2 regions of the Leeuwenhoekiella sp. LLG6367-2.1 genome follow, and region 1 is predicted to be linked to the other one. Evidence: riboswitches for the same ligand, from Rfam matches in the RefSeq annotation. Region 1 holds a riboswitch; the other holds the start of a gene.
What was found. Region 1 has a riboswitch for thiamine pyrophosphate ahead of thiM (hydroxyethylthiazole kinase). Riboswitches for the same ligand answer to the same signal wherever they lie in the genome.
Positions count from the first base shown of each region.

Region 2: linked by a shared signal. The riboswitch ahead of thiS (sulfur carrier protein ThiS) and the one ahead of thiM (hydroxyethylthiazole kinase) in region 1 are both predicted to bind thiamine pyrophosphate.

Region 1 is NZ_CP159331.1:598,662-606,818, forward strand. Features, by position in the region: gene ABVM53_RS02630 (DUF4982 domain-containing protein) at 1-1,947, shown strand, start outside; gene ABVM53_RS02635 (Na(+)-translocating NADH-quinone reductase subunit F) at 2,002-2,454, shown strand; TPP riboswitch at 2,523-2,613, shown strand; gene thiM (hydroxyethylthiazole kinase) at 2,660-3,454, shown strand; gene thiE (thiamine phosphate synthase) at 3,456-4,115, shown strand; gene thiD (bifunctional hydroxymethylpyrimidine kinase/phosphomethylpyrimidine kinase) at 4,127-4,960, shown strand; gene tenA (thiaminase II) at 4,947-5,603, shown strand; gene ABVM53_RS02660 (hypothetical protein) at 5,953-6,756, shown strand; gene ABVM53_RS02665 (hypothetical protein) at 6,759-8,039, shown strand; gene ABVM53_RS02670 (DUF423 domain-containing protein) at 8,097-8,157, opposite strand, start outside.
Region 2 is NZ_CP159331.1:1,718,302-1,726,458, reverse strand. Features, by position in the region: gene moeB (molybdopterin-synthase adenylyltransferase MoeB) at 1-130, opposite strand, end outside; gene thiH (2-iminoacetate synthase ThiH) at 133-1,242, opposite strand; gene ABVM53_RS07890 (thiazole synthase) at 1,235-2,005, opposite strand; gene ABVM53_RS07885 (thiamine phosphate synthase) at 2,017-2,679, opposite strand; gene ABVM53_RS07880 (thiamine phosphate synthase) at 2,660-3,259, opposite strand; gene thiC (phosphomethylpyrimidine synthase ThiC) at 3,270-5,126, opposite strand; gene thiS (sulfur carrier protein ThiS) at 5,167-5,370, opposite strand; TPP riboswitch at 5,459-5,556, opposite strand; gene ABVM53_RS07865 (VOC family protein) at 5,729-6,133, shown strand; gene pdeM (ligase-associated DNA damage response endonuclease PdeM) at 6,234-6,869, shown strand; gene ABVM53_RS07855 (tryptophan-rich sensory protein) at 6,904-7,701, shown strand; gene ABVM53_RS07850 (dihydrolipoyl dehydrogenase family protein) at 7,691-8,157, opposite strand, start outside.

The DNA.
Region 1 (8,157 bases):
ACACTCTCAGTTAAACTTTCTAATGAGTCATTCTCTTCACGATGGTATCCTGGAGCGGGACTTTATCGCAAAGTAAGTTTGATTACAAAAAATGCTCAGAGCATAGATCAATGGGGAACCTTTATTACTACTCCTTTAGTAACTGAAAAGGAAGCTAAAGTCAATATTAAAACAGCTGTAACGGGTAGTGATCTCAGAATGGTCACCAGTATTTATGATAAAACTGGAAAAAAGATAGCCAGTGATTCTACTTCTACACTATATAATTCTGAATTTGAACAGAATATTAAAGTGAATAATCCCAACTTATGGAGTCCTGAGAATCCGTATTTATACACATCAGTTTCTCGCTTATATGCCGGAAATAAACTCACAGACGAAGTAAAAACTACATTTGGAATACGCAGTATTTCCTATTCTTCTGAAAACGGTTTTCAGCTTAATGGCAAAACGCGCAAATTTAAAGGCGTTTGTCTGCATCACGATTTAGGTCCGTTGGGCACTGCAGTTAATAAAGCGGCTTTAAGAAGACAAATGACAATATTAAAAGATTTAGGTTGTGATGCCATACGCAGCGCGCACAATATGCCTTCTTTTGAGCAACTTGAACTCGCCGATGAAATGGGATTTTTATTTTTAGCTGAAAGTTTTGATGAATGGAAAAAGCCGAAAGTTGAAAATGGGTATAATCGATTTTTTGATGATTATGCAGAAAAAGATATTACAAATCTAGTACGAGCTACTCGCAATCACCCATCAATTGTAATGTGGAGTGCGGGCAATGAAGTGCCAGATCAATATGGAAGTGAAGGCGTAAAGCGGGCAAAATGGTTGCAGGACATCTTTCATAGAGAAGATCCTACACGACCGGTTACCGTAGGTATGGATCAGGTAAAAGCTACTATGGAATCTGGCTTTGGAGCTATCTTGGATATTCCGGGACTTAATTACCGTGTGCATTTGTATGAAGAAGCTTATGATAAGTTTCCGCAGGGATTTATACTTGGTTCAGAAACCGCATCTACCGTGAGTTCGCGCGGAATTTATAAGTTTCCGGTTAAAAAAGCGAGTATGAAAGAATATCCAGATTTCCAAAGTTCATCTTACGATCTGGAGTATTGCAGTTGGTCAAATTTACCCGAAGATGATTTTATTTTGCAAGATGATAAGCCCTGGGTTATAGGTGAATTTGTATGGACAGGATTTGACTACTTAGGCGAACCTACACCCTATGATACAAGTTGGCCTGCACGAAGTTCTTACTTTGGGATGGTTGATCTTGCGGGTATTCCTAAAGATCGTTACTATCTATATCGCAGCCGCTGGAATACAGAAAAGGAAACTTTACATATCTTACCACATTGGAACTGGGAAGGACGTGAAGGCGAGAAAACGCCTGTTTTTGTTTACACAAACTATGATCGCGCAGAATTATTTGTAAATGGTAAAAGTCAGGGAATTCAGATTAAAAATAATTCTACATCACAAACGCGTTATCGCCTTATGTGGAATGATGTGATTTATGAGCCCGGCACATTAAAAGTCATTGCATATACTCAAGATGGATCTGTAGCTGCTGAAAAAAAAGTTGAAACTGCCGGAAAACCTTACGCTATACAATTAGAAGCTGACCGTAAGACTATCACTGCCGATGGTAATGATCTATCATTTGTAACAGTTTCTGTCGTTGATAAAGAGGGCAACATCTGCCCTACCGCGACTAATCGCTTAAACTTTAAAGTTACCGGCAACGGAGAATTCAAAGCAGTTGCCAATGGCGATCCTACTTCACTAGAAGCATTTTATAAACCTACTATGAAATTATTTAGCGGTAAACTAGTAGTTCTAGTTCAAAGTGACACTACCAGTGGTGACATACGCCTAAAGGTTAGTGGAACAAGTTTAAAATCTGCGGTGTTAAAACTCAAAAGTACACCTATCAATTAATAAGTGAGCTTAACTCCTTTTTTGTAACTTTATAAAAAAGAAAAAAAGTAAGCTATGAAAACATCTGCACGCTTAGAACAAGCTATTAGTAAGCTTTATACGGCATTTCACAACAATACACTTAATCCTGAGTGTTGTAAAAGTTGTGCTGTAGGTAATATACTTGATAATACAGATACCTGGAAACATCTTACCGAAGGACACGGATCTTTAAATCTCACCTATGTGGGTAAAGTAAATGAGGCTTTTGGCCGTAAACTTAATGGTTATTCGCCATTAGAATTGCTTAAAATCGAGGCTGCCTTTCTTAGTGGTTGCGGCTACAAACTGCCACTTTCGCGAAAAAATCGTCATTCTATAAACCGCAGTTCAAAAGAGGTTATGTTTAATGGAATGTGTGCTGCCGTTGCTATTCTATGTGAGCTTGATGGCATTGCAAATGTTATGGACTTTTCAAAATTATTTGATTTTGAAGAAGATAAACCTGTTTATGAGCTTTCATTTTAGTTTGCCATAATTTAATTTTTCTTTTACCATCTGGCTTGTGGTATTTTCTTCTATTACTTTTATCTTTGAATTGGCTTTAGGGGTATTCTAAATGAATTGAGACAGTCCCTTTGAACCTGTTTGGTTAATACCAGCGTAGGGAAAAGTAATCGATTATCTTCTCAGTTGAGCAGTTTTCTAAGGCCGTAACCTTATACATTACCTTATGAAAGAGAAGCTCTGGAATCATATTACTACCGTAAGAAAGCAAGCACCACTTGTGCATAATATCACAAATTATGTGGTTATGAATAACACAGCAAATGCGCTGTTAGCTATAGGTGCCTCCCCTATTATGTCGCATGCTCAAGAGGAAATGGAGGCGATGCAGCAGATTTGTAATTCACTGGTAATAAATATTGGTACGCTCGATAAGTATTGGGTGAAATCGATGCATCTCGCTATCGAGGCTGCTAATAAAAATAAGAAACCTTGGGTACTAGATCCTGTAGGTGCAGGAGCAACTTCATTTAGAGACGAGGTGCTGAGCGAACTTCTAAATCTTAAGCCTACTGCAATTCGTGGAAACGCATCAGAAATATTAGCTCTTGCTAAACACAATAAAACTCAGACAAAAGGTGTTGATAGTACCGCTTCAAGCTTAGATGCAATTGATGCTGCCAGATTTTTAAATAAACAATATAATGCTGTAGTGATAATCTCTGGAGAAACAGACGTGATTGTAAGCAACGAACTTGAAGTTAAACTGAATAATGGCAATTCATTAATGACAAAAATTACCGGTATGGGATGTTCTGCTTCGGCGATATTAGCCGCTTTTCTTGCCGTAATTCCAGAAAGTGCTGAAGCCGCAGTTGCAGCTACTGCATTAATAAGTATTGCCGGAGAAATTAGTGCCAAATCCTGTGATGGCCCCGGAAGCTTACAAGTTTCCATATTAGACAAACTTCACAGCATCACAGAAAATGAGTTCTTAAAACACCTAAAAATAGAATACTAAGATGACCAACAATTCGTTTCCTTACCGCCTGTACCTCGTAATTTCTGAGGAAGCTTGTGCTGGTAAAAATTTTTTAAGCGTAGCTGAAGAGGCAATAAAAGGAGGCGTAGATATAATTCAATTACGAGAAAAAAATGCCTCCAATGAAGAGTTTTTAGATAAGGCATTGCGCTTAAAAGAAGTGATATCCAGATATAATGTACCCCTTATTATAAATGATAATCTATTTGTGGCTAAGCAAGTAGAAGCGTTCGGAATTCATGTAGGGAATAATGATGTAAATCCTACGGAAATTAGAAAAACCTGGACAGCGTGCAAGAGCTTAGGATACTCTATAGAATATTTAGAACAGCTTTATAATGAGCAAACCTATACCGCAGATTATCTAGGAATTAGTCCGGTTTTTAAAACAGATACAAAAACTGATACCGTTACAGCCTGGGGTTTAGATGGGATTAGACAAATAAGAAGTATTACTCAGAAACCTCTAGTGGCTATAGGCAATGTGTCTGCAATAAACACGCGTGATATTATAGAAGCAGGTGCTGACTGTGTAGCGGTAGTATCTGCAATATGTGCTGCTGAAAATCCGCAGAAAGCTGCACTAGTACTTCGTAAAGAGATTGAGAAAGCGTCTGTAAGAGCTTCTTCTCACCATTAAAAAAATTGAGTATGAAAAAAATGACCTATCCTTCAGTATTAAGTATTGCCGGTTTTGATGGAAGTGGTGGCGCAGGAATACAAGCAGATTTAAAAACTATTTCTGCTTTAGGGTGTTATGCTACAACAGTTCTAACCGCATTACCTGTGCAAAATACTACAGGCGTAAAATCTATTTTTTCTATTCCTGTAACTGTTGTAGAAGAGCAACTCAAATCAATTTTTGATGACATTTTACCTTCAGCAATAAAAATAGGAATGGTGCATACCCCGCAACTTGTAGAAACCATTGCCAAATCATTAACTGAAAATCCTAAAATACCTGTTGTTTTTGATCCTGTAATGGTAGCAACCAGTGGTCATAAACTTATTGAAGATCCCACCATAAAAAGTATTGTTACCCATCTTTTCCCATTGGCATCTGTTATTACACCTAATATGGATGAAGCTTCACTATTGGCCAATATGGAGGTTAAATCTCTTGAGGATATGCACACTGCAGGTAGAAAAATAATGCAACTAGGTTGTAAATCTGTTTTATTAAAAGGTGGTCACTTACAAACAGATATACTTACCTCTTTATATTTTAAAGAAGATGGTAGTGTTATAGAATATGAATACAAACGGTATGAAACTAATAATATGCACGGCTCCGGCTGCACATTGTCGTCAGCAATTAGTTCTTACATCGCTCAAGGAGAATCTTTAGAGAACGCAGTCAAAATAGGTCAGGATTATGTACATCAAGCAATATTTCATGCTAAAGATGTTGTCATAGGTAAAGGCAACGGCCCACTTAATCATTTTTTCAATCCGCAGAAACTTATAAAATATGAAATGGAGTAACACAAGCTGGAATAATATTCAGTCTATTTACGATAAGATAATTGAAATGCCATTTATAAATCAACTAGCAAATGGTACGCTCCCACTCGATCAATTTCAATTTTACATTCAGCAAGACTCGATTTATCTGGAGAACTTTGGCAGAGCGCTTGCTCTAATCGCTGCGAGAGCTCACGAAGTAGATGATGTTCTAACTTATACCCGGTTTGCCGAAGGAGCAATAGTGGTTGAAAATGCTTTACACGAATCTTTTTTTAAGGAATTTAAAATTTCAAAAACACACGATGTAAGTCCGGTTTGCCATCATTATATTCATTATTTAAAAAGTACAGCTGCGCTAGATCAGGTAGAAGTTGCAATGGCTGCTGTACTTCCTTGTTTCTGGATTTATAAAAAAGTGGGTGATTATATTTATGAGAACCAATCAGTGAAAAACAATCCGTATCAACAATGGATAGAAACGTATGCCGGAGAAGAATTTGGTTTACTTGTGGACCAAGCGATAAACTGTTGTGATAGAGTAGCTGAAACCTGCTCAGACAACCAGAAAGAACTAATGCATAAAGCATTTTATATAGCAAGTCAACTCGAATACAAATTTTGGGATAGTGCATCAAAATTAAGGCGATGGGCAATTGAGTAAATTGTTAAATAATCAAAAATTGAATATTTTTTTGTCACATTGTTAATTACCAAACGTCTTTTAGGTAATTAAGGTTGACAAACTGTTTTCTTTTATTTACTTGGATTAGCCGCCTATAATACAGAAATCATTCGCGTTAATTATATATTTATAGATCCCTTAGCACTTGTTAAGGGATTTTTTTTGCGCAAAACTTTTAAATGGGACACTCCAACATTTAAAAATTCTTCAACATTCAGTTCGTAACAAATATAAATCAACAAAAAAAAGGCTTCTTTTTTAACAAACATTTAAGCTTCAGCCTTAAAACCTTAATAATCAACATTTCGTACATAAGATGTATTCAGTAATGAGTGCACCATTAACTAATCAAATACTCAATCTTATGAAAAACATGTTTACTAAAATTAGTTTGTTATCACTTGCGCTTTTAAGCTTTAGTAGCTGCGACAATGATGATTACTCAGAAGATGCTATTGAGATAGCAACCTGCGATGACGGTATAATGAATGGTACTGAAACCGGAGTAGATTGTGGAGGTTCTTGTGCTCCCTGCGCAGTTCCCGTAACACCCGGAAGAAGAGCAGAATTGTATGTGACGAATACAAATAGTGCAGATCCATCTATCTTTAAGTATAGCATTTCTGGAGATTCACTTGTTACTTTTACCACCACTTCTACCGTTGCAGAGGGAATTTATTATGATGCAAATTCAGATCTATTAGTTCAGGCTTCGGCAATGCCTACAGGGGTTTTACAAGCTTTCTCTGGAACAAGCACATTAGACACCTCAACATTAACCTCCTCTTTTACCAGTTCTGCAGATTTAACAGCTCCCAGAGAAATCGCTGTTATTGGAAATAACTATATAGTTTCTGACAATACAAATAATACATTTTATGTATATACATTAAACGGGTCGAGTTTTAGCCTTAGTGCAACTATAGATATTCAGTTTCCAGTGTGGGGTATTGCTTTTAGAGGAAACGATTTATATGCAGTTGTTGACGGTCCTGGATCGAATGAATTAGCAGTGTTTGAGGACTTTATTACAAATGCTACTACAGGCACTCTAAATCCTTCAAAACGTGTGACCATTGAAGGCATTGTGCGTACCCTGGACTTACCTATGACGGTACAGATGATGTACTAATTATGACAGACATAGGAAGTGCTGCAGATGCTAATAATGATGGTGGTTTCCATGTAATTGCTGACTTTTCAACAAAATTTGATGCACTTTCAGATGGGGAAGTACTCCCATTAAGTATGCAAATACGCGTTGCTGGATCTAACACTATGATGGGTAATCCCATAGATGTAGCATATGATTCTGAGACTGATGCTATTTATGTTTCTGAAGTAGGAAATGGAAAAGTTTTAGGCTTTACAAATATTGGCTCTGGCGGAAATATTTCTCCTTCATTTTCTAAAGATCTTGCAGGCGCTTCTTCTATTTACTTCTCTAGTGATGAGACCGATGGACAAACAGGAATGGCATCGATGACTAAAACCACTAATTTGTATGCTACGAGTACTGCAGACGGAAACATTACTGTATATGATGGTTCAGGTTCATTAATAAATACCATAATGTCTGGAGCAACAGGTGCTGAAGGTATATATTATTCTGCACTTCAAGATATTTTGATTCAAGGTGCCCGTACTCCTACTGCCGGTTTACAATATTTTGATATGTTCTCTACGGCAGGCGCAAACACAATGGCAGATTTCACTGCTGCTGCAAACTCAAATCTTACCAGTCCGCGAGAGATTGCAGTTTACGGGAATAAGGTTGTGGTATCTGACAATGTCAGCGGAATGTTACTAGTTTACTCTTATTCTGGCTCTTCTTTTACACTGGTAAATTCATTTACTCCAGACTTTATAGACTTGACAGGAACCCTTAGAAGTGTCTGGGGAATAACATTTAAAGGGAATGACTTATTAGCCGTGATAGATGGTCCTGGTTCAAACCAACTTGCCATTTATGAAGACTTTCTAACTGCAAATACTACTAATGGATCTATTTCTGCCACAAAAACAATAGGCATATCTGGGATTGTTAGAACCCACGGTATTGATTATAGTGAAGCAGATGATGTTTTAGTTATGACAAATATAGGTCTGGCTGCGGGTGGAGCTCTTGACGGGGGAATTCATGTAGTACAAAACTTTAGTGCTCTACTTGCAAATACAGCAAATGGCGGAACCATTGCGACCAGCAACCAGACAATTATACAAGGAACCGCAACTTTAATGAATAATCCTATAGATGTGGCTTATGATAGTAAAACCAAAACTGTATTTGTCGCTGATGTAGCTCAAGGTGCAATTTATGGATATACAAACGCCTTGACGCAGGGAGGAAACATTGCTCCCTCTATAAATAATACATTAACGGCTGCTGCTTCTATTTACTTGTATAATAATTAAAGACCATTTAAATATTAAACCTGCGCAAGAGACTCCTAATTAGGAGTCTCTTTTGCTTTAAAAAAAGTTTTGGAAAAAATTAAACATTAAAAGAAGCCAACCAATAGCTAATAACAGA
Region 2 (8,157 bases), 1.1 Mb from region 1:
CAGGACAGCCCAATCCACCACACCCAATAACTAAAACTCGTGTATTTTTAAGTTTTTGCTGGCCCAATTCTCCTACCTCATCGAGTAAAATATGCCTAGAGTAACGACTCTTTTCTGTTGCATCTAACATTCTTACCAGTTTTGATCCCAATCTTTCCATACTGGCTCTATGCCGCTATCGCGCAATAATTGAGCAATGGTTTCTGTACTACGCTCATCTGAAATCTCAAACTGCTCTAGTGATTGTGGTTCTACAACATAACCGCCTGGATTTGTTTTTGACTCCGCACTCATCGATGTAATTCCCAAATGCACAATATGATCTCTAAACTTCTCCTGCTCTCGTGTGGATATTGACAACTCTACATCTTCGTCTAGAATGCGATAGGCACATATAAGCTGAAGTAAATCTGAATCTGTCATTTCTACATTTGGTTCGAGCCCTCCGCTAAAAGGTCTTAATCGTGGAAAGGAAATTGAATACTTAGTTTTCCAATATGTTTTCTGCAAATATTTGAGATGTAGCGCTGTAAAAAAGCTGTCTGCACGCCAATCTTCAAGCCCGAATAATGCTCCAAGTCCTATTTTATGAATTCCGGCTTTTCCTAATCTATCGGGAGTTTCTAAGCGATAATCAAAATTTGATTTTTTGCCTTTAGGATGATGTGTTTTATAGGTTGCCTCGTGATACGTTTCTTGATATACTAAGGTTGCATACAAACCCGCTTTGATTAATTGCTCATACTCATCTTGATCTAAGGGTTGTATTTCCATAGAAATATTTGCAAAATGCGGTTTTAATAAACGTATTGCATTAGCAATATAATCTACTCCCACAGTTTTATTAGCTTCTCCTGTAACGAGTAAAATATGCTGAAACCCTTTATTTTTTAAAAACTGTGCCTCTTTTAAAATTTCGGCATCACTTAAAGTCTTTCTAGGTATTTTATTAGTAAGACTAAAGCCGCAATAGGTACAAATATTTTGACATTCATTACTCAAATACAGTGGCGCATACATTTGCATCGTATTGCCAAATCGTTTTTGGGTAATCATTTTGCTTCTCGTTGCCATTTGTTCTAGGTAGGGCTTTGCTGCTGGTGAAATCAAAGCTTTAAAATCCTCTAGATTGGGTTTGACGCTGGCTAGAGCCTGTTGAACATCCCGTTCCGTTTTAGAAAAAATAGAATCTAAAACGACTTCCCAGGAATAGGTATTTAAGTGCTCTTTAAAGTTAGTCATACAAAAATTGTGTTAGTGGGCTACTGGCTTGAGCATTTGTAGATTGTGGGGCAAATCGTGCAGTGTAAGCCATCCTTCCTGCTTCAACGGCAAGTTTAAAAGCTTTTGCAATAGTTACTGGATCTGGTGAAACAGCAATAGCTGTATTTACTAAAACCGCATCGGCACCCAACTCCATTGCATCTGCTGCGTGTGATGGCCTGCCGATACCGGCATCTACAATTACCGGAACATTACTTTGCGCAATGATTATCTCAAGAAAATCTCGTGTTTTGAGTCCGTTGTTGCTGCCTATAGGAGATCCCAGCGGCATTACACATTGAGCGCCTACCTCTTCAAGACGCTTGCACAACACAGGATCTGCATGTATATAAGGCATAACAACAAAGCCTAACTTTACAAGCTCTTCACAAGCTTTTAAAGTTTCAATTGCATCGGGTAACAAGTATTTAGGGTCTGGATGAATCTCCACTTTAACCCAATTAGTCTCTAAAGCTTCACGAGCCATTTGGGCCGCAAAAACTGCCTCTTTAGCGGTACGCACTCCAGATGTGTTAGGAAGGAGATGCAGGGATTCATGGGCGAGACCACTTATCATATCATCATCTGCTTTACCTACCTCAACTCGTTTTAATGCAACGGTTACAAGTTCACTTTCTGAGGCTAAAATCGCATTGCGCATCAACTGCGAACTGCTAAATTTTCCGGTTCCAGTAAAAAGTCTCGAAGAAAAAGTTTTATCTGCTATGGTTAATTTTTCCATTGTTTTAATATTTAATGAGTTTGCCAAAGGCTAAATACTTGTTTAATTATTTCTTCAGGATTGGGTTGGGCTAATAATCCTGAAACTGCAATGCCATCTACTCCGCAGTATTTTAATTTTTCAAAATCACTTGATGTTATACCTCCAATAGCAATTAATGGAACTGTATGTTGATTCTGTTTATAGCTCTGAAGCAGATTAGAATAACCGGCAAAACCTAGTAATGGACTCAATTTTTCTTTAGTTGAAGTAAACCGTAAGGGTCCTACACCTATATAATCAACACCGTTTTTTAGGTGATCTACACATTGCTCTAGTGTATTTGCAGTAGCACCAATAATTTTAGATTCTCCTAAAATCTTACGTGCTTCTGCGGTAGACATATCGTGTTGACCTAAGTGAACACCGGCTGCACCTACTTCTTGAACAATACTTACATTGTCATTGATAATGAGTTGCGCATTGTACTCATCACACCTTATTTTTGCTTTATAAGCGGTCTCAAGTACTTCTTCATAAGGTGTGTTTTTCATACGCAGCTGCACCCAATTACAACCGGCATTTAATACCCGCTCAATATGTTCTAAATGTGCATCACCACCTACTCCCTGAGATATATAGTGTAAAGAGGAAATCTCCTTTTTAAGTGTAGCGCTAGTTGTAGATATACTCATATTGATTTTTGATTTTAATAAATTCGTTTACTGGATTTTTAGAAAGCCAGATAGCTCCCAGAACAGCGACTCCGCAAAATCCCAGCGGGTATGCTTCTTCTATTTTTTCAGAAGTAATTCCGCCTAGAGCGATACAATTTTCTGGTATATCCTGTACATCAAATTGTATCCCTTCATAACCTACTTTTGAAATCGAAGTAAAAACCGGACTTAAAAACGCATAATCAAAAAATACAGCGTTGGATTTAAGATCGTCTAGCTTGTGAAATGATGTACTCACTTGATAACCGTTGCTTCTACAGTTCTTTAGCTTCTTTTTAAAAGTTTTATCCTGTGTATTACGCTCATACTCTTTAAAATGAACACCCTTGCAACCTAATTCTTCACCAAGAACATGATGTTGATGAAGCATCATTGTTGCTAAAAAACGGGGTTCAAAATTTTGAAGCCAGTTTCTCAACTCTTCTAATGTTGCCTGTGGCTTACGCACGTGAACACATTTTAAACCCAAATCAATCATTTGTTTGATTTGAGTTATTTCAGCAGATAAAAACGCTTCGGAAGTAATAACAATTAGCATCTTAACCGGTTTATAGGTACACTTCGCTTCCGTGTTTTTTAAACTCCTCAGATTTTGCTTTCATTCCCTGTTCGAGAGCCTCTTCGGTTTCCATTCCATTTTCTTTGGCGTAATTGCGCACATCCTGACTAATTTTCATAGAGCAAAAGTTAGGTCCGCACATGGAGCAAAAGTGTGCAACTTTAGCATTATCAGATGGCAATGTTTCGTCGTGATATTCACGAGCCGTATCTGGATCAAGCGCCAGATTAAACTGATCTTCCCATCTAAATTCAAAACGGGCTTTGCTCATCGCATCGTCTCTGTGCTGTGCTCCCGGATGCCCTTTTGCCAAATCTGCCGCGTGCGCTGCAATTTTATAGGTAATCACGCCTGCTTTCACATCTTCTTTATTGGGTAACCCCAGGTGCTCTTTTGGCGTAACATAGCATAACATCGCACATCCATACCAGCCTATCATTGCAGCACCTATACCACTCGTAATATGGTCATACCCTGGCGCAATATCTGTAGTCAAGGGGCCTAAGGTATAAAACGGAGCTTCTCCACAAACTTCAAGCTGTTTATCCATATTTTCTTTTATCATATGCATTGGGATGTGCCCGGGACCTTCAATAATACACTGCACATCGTGTTTCCATGCAATTTTTGTGAGTTTGCCTAAAGTTTCTAACTCGGCAAACTGAGCATAATCGTTTGCATCTGCTATGGAACCCGGGCGCAAACCATCTCCTAGAGAGAAAGAAACATCGTAAGCTTTCATGATCTCACAGATATCCTCAAAATGCTCATATAGAAAACTCTCTTTATGATGCGCCAGACACCATTTTGCCATAATCGACCCTCCTCTAGATACAATTCCGGTAAGGCGTTTTGCTGTATGAGGCACATATTTAAGACGTACACCGGCGTGAATAGTAAAATAATCTACTCCTTGCTCAGCTTGCTCGATAAGCGTATCTCTAAAAATTTCCCAGGTCAAATCTTCGGCTTTACCATTTACTTTCTCTAAGGCTTGATAAATAGGAACTGTACCTATGGGCACCGGAGAATTACGTAAAATCCATTCTCGAGTTTCGTGAATATTTTTACCTGTGGAAAGATCCATTATGGTATCTGCTCCCCAGCGGCAAGCCCATACCGCTTTCTCCACCTCTTCTTCTATTGAAGAACTCACTGCAGAATTACCAATGTTAGCATTAATTTTTACTAAAAAATTGCGCCCAATTATCATTGGCTCTGCTTCTGGGTGATTAATATTTGCCGGGATAATTGCTCTTCCCCGAGCCACCTCATCACGCACAAATTCTGGAGTGATCACTTTAGGAATACTTGCCCCGTAGCTATTTCCGGGATGCTGCTGAGAAATGGATTGAATATCAGCGAGCTTTTGATTTTCACGAATTGCAATGTATTCCATTTCTGGAGTAATTATTCCCAGACGGGCATAATGCATTTGGGTAACATTCTTACCTGCTTCAGCCTTTAACGGATTTGTATTACGTACAAATCGCAAGTGATCAAGTGCCGCATTTTGTTCCTGCTTGCGACCATAAGCAGAAGAAAGACCTTCTAACTGAATGGTATCTTTTCGGTCTATAATCCATTGTTTACGTACTGGATGTAGTCCTTTTTTTACATCAATCGATATTTTGGCATCTGTAAAAGGCCCGCTCGTATCGTAGACCAGCACAGGCTCATTTTTCTCTACTTTTCCATTAAACTTATCTACAGTATCGGCCAAGTTGATTTTGCGCATTGGCACTTTGATATCGGGATAAAGCGTACCACTCACATATATTTTTTCTGAATTTGGAAAAGGCGAGCGACTAATGGTTTGTTGCTGAGGGATTTTTTCGGTCTTCATATTGGGTAGTTTTTAAATTTATAGCTGCTAAATCAAAAAATTAACCACCTTGAGTTGCTTTGATAATAAGAATAAAAGCCTCATCGCTTACTTTAAAATCCTCCCATCGCTCTTTTGAAACTATGGCATTATTTACAGCCACAGCAATACCTTTTTTTGAAAAGTTAAGTTGGTGCAAAAGTTCTGACAGTAAAATTTCTTCAGAAAAAGAATAGGAATGATTATTAACGTTTACAGTGATCATAGATGATAAATTTTACTGTAAACAAAAGGAGGCAAATGCCGGAAAGTAACTGCATCTACTACTTGAGTCTTAAAAGAATCAATTGCATAGATGCGTTTTCACTTTTCCCTTCGCTGGTATTAACCAGATCAGGTTCAAAGGGTACTATCTCAGCCGATATTGCTATCAGCGCCCCTAAAGTTTACAACGTAAATCTAAAAATAAATATCAAATACTACTCATTTTAAGCTCCTAATTTTGAGCTAACAAAAAATAGACTTAACATTAATTAGCCTTTGATTAAGAACAATATAACACCACAAGGACAGTGTTTACCGCCGTTGATTTGTATTTTTAGAATAACTAAAAAATCAAAATTATGAAGACTGTAAAACCATATTTAACGTTTAGAGGAGAATGTCAAGAGGCTTTAAATTTTTATAAAAACTGTTTTGGCGGAGATATTGTAAATAAGGAAACGTATGAAGGAAAAGATATCGATATCCCGGGTAACTACAGAGATAAATTACAGCACGCAGAATTAAAAGGAAAAGGAATACACTTAATGGCATATGATGCATCACCAGATACACCATTGCAACACGGTAATCAAGTTCAACTAGGCGCAGATCTTGAAAGTAAAGAGGAAGTAGATGAACTATTTAAAAAATTAGAGGCCGAAGGACAAAGTCTTGCAAAACCGCAAGAAACCAGCTGGAATGCATATTATGCACGTGTACGAGATAAATATGGTGTAAACTGGATGCTTAACTACGATATGTAGTTAGTAATAATACTTAATTTAAAAAGTCGAAGTCTTGCTTCGGCTTTTTTTGTGCGCCTGAGTTTATGAAGTGGTCAAAATGACTGAAATTTGTAGTGCTATGAATCAGACCATTTCTATTCTAAACAATACGTTTATTTTACATCCTGCCGGAGGCATTTTTTGGGAAGAAAAATCAATGTTACTTATTGCAGATGTACATCTGGGTAAAATATCCCATTTTAGAAAACACGGGAGCGCCGTTCCCTTTAAAGCAGTTTCTGAAAATTTTGAACAATTAAGTCGTATTGCAGATTCATTTAATACAGAAGCTATTTGTTTTCTGGGAGACCTGTTTCACAGTAGCCTCAATGCCGAATGGAATTTATTTGAAAAATGGGTGCAATCGCGACACGAAAAAATTATTCTGGTAGCGGGAAATCATGACATTATCACGCCTGTAAAATACGAGCGATTAAAAATTCCTATTTATTCTGAAATTAGAAGTGGTGGTTTTCTACTTACACATCACCCAGAAGAAACAAGCGGTTTTTTTAATTTTTGTGGACACATACATCCTGGCATTCGGCTGGGTGGAATAGGCAGACAAGTATTAAAACTTTCATGTTTCTTTAAGACTGAAAATCAATTGATATTACCAGCTTTCGGTACATTTACAGGTAATTATTACCTGGAACCAAAATCTGGCGATCAGGTTTATGCAGTTACAAAAAACGAAGTTATACAAGTGTGTTAATCTAATTTATCGATACGCTTAGCTCCCATTTATTATGAAAAAGAAACTTGCAATCCTTAATCTCCTTTCTGTTTTACTGGTTATTGCAGTAAACGGATTATCTCAGGCACAACGCTGGAATGATACAACAATAGGAGAAATGAGTAGTAATTACGATAATTTATTTACTCCTGCCGGTTACGCATTTTCAATTTGGGGAATGATATTCTTAGGTTTATTTGCCTATGCTGTATTTGGAATTAAACGCGCATTTTTCAGTAAAAAAGAGACTCCACATATTGAGCAAACGGGATATTGGTTTGCTATTGCAAATGTGCTTAATACACTATGGGTAATAACATTTATGTATGATTATGTAGGATTATCTGTAATTATCATGCTGGGGATTTTAGTAAGTCTTATAAAAATTGTTTTTAAAACTAATATGGAACGCTGGGATGCCCCCATAGAAATAATTGCTTTTGTGTGGTGGCCTATTTGTTTTTACAGTGGATGGATTGCGGTTGCAACTATTGCTAATGTTGCTGCATTTTTAGTTAAGCTTGAATTAGCAGGTAGCGAATTAGTACAAATAATAGCAACCATGGTCATGATAACGGCTGCGGTATATATAAACCTACTCATGATAAATTTGAGAAATATGCGCGAATTTGCTCTTGTAGGTGCTTGGGCACTATTTGCCATTTTTATCAGACATCAAAACAGCCTGGAAAGCGTTGCATATTTTGCACTTTTAGGCTGTGTTTTACTGGTTATATCTGCCGGTTTACACGCTTTTAAAAATAAAGATACGAGTCCGGTTGAAAAATGTAAAGAGCGTTTTAGATCATAGATTTTATATCGTACGACCAGCTGGGATAGGTGAAAATCATTCCTTTTAAGGTATTTACGTCCAGGTTTCCACACATTGCCATAACAAACATATTTATAGTTTCTGCCGCATCCCAACTTAAGAGATGGGCTCCTAGAATATAGCCTGTCTTCTTATCTACAATAGTTTTAAAGGCATAACAATTCTGGTTCATACGTTTAGAATTATACCAGTCTGGTACATTCTCTTCTTTTACAACAATCTCGTAACCCTGCTCTCTGGCTTCTTTTTCATTATAACCCACAGTAGCTAGTTGCGGTTGCGTAAACACAACAGATGGTGTAGGCGGAAGGTCTAACTTTAGGTAGTTTTCACCTTTCAATAAGTTTTTTGAAACCACTCTGGCTTCTTGATGTGCAGTAGGCGTTAGTGGCAATGAATTGCTGGCAGCAACATCTCCACAAGCATACACATTGG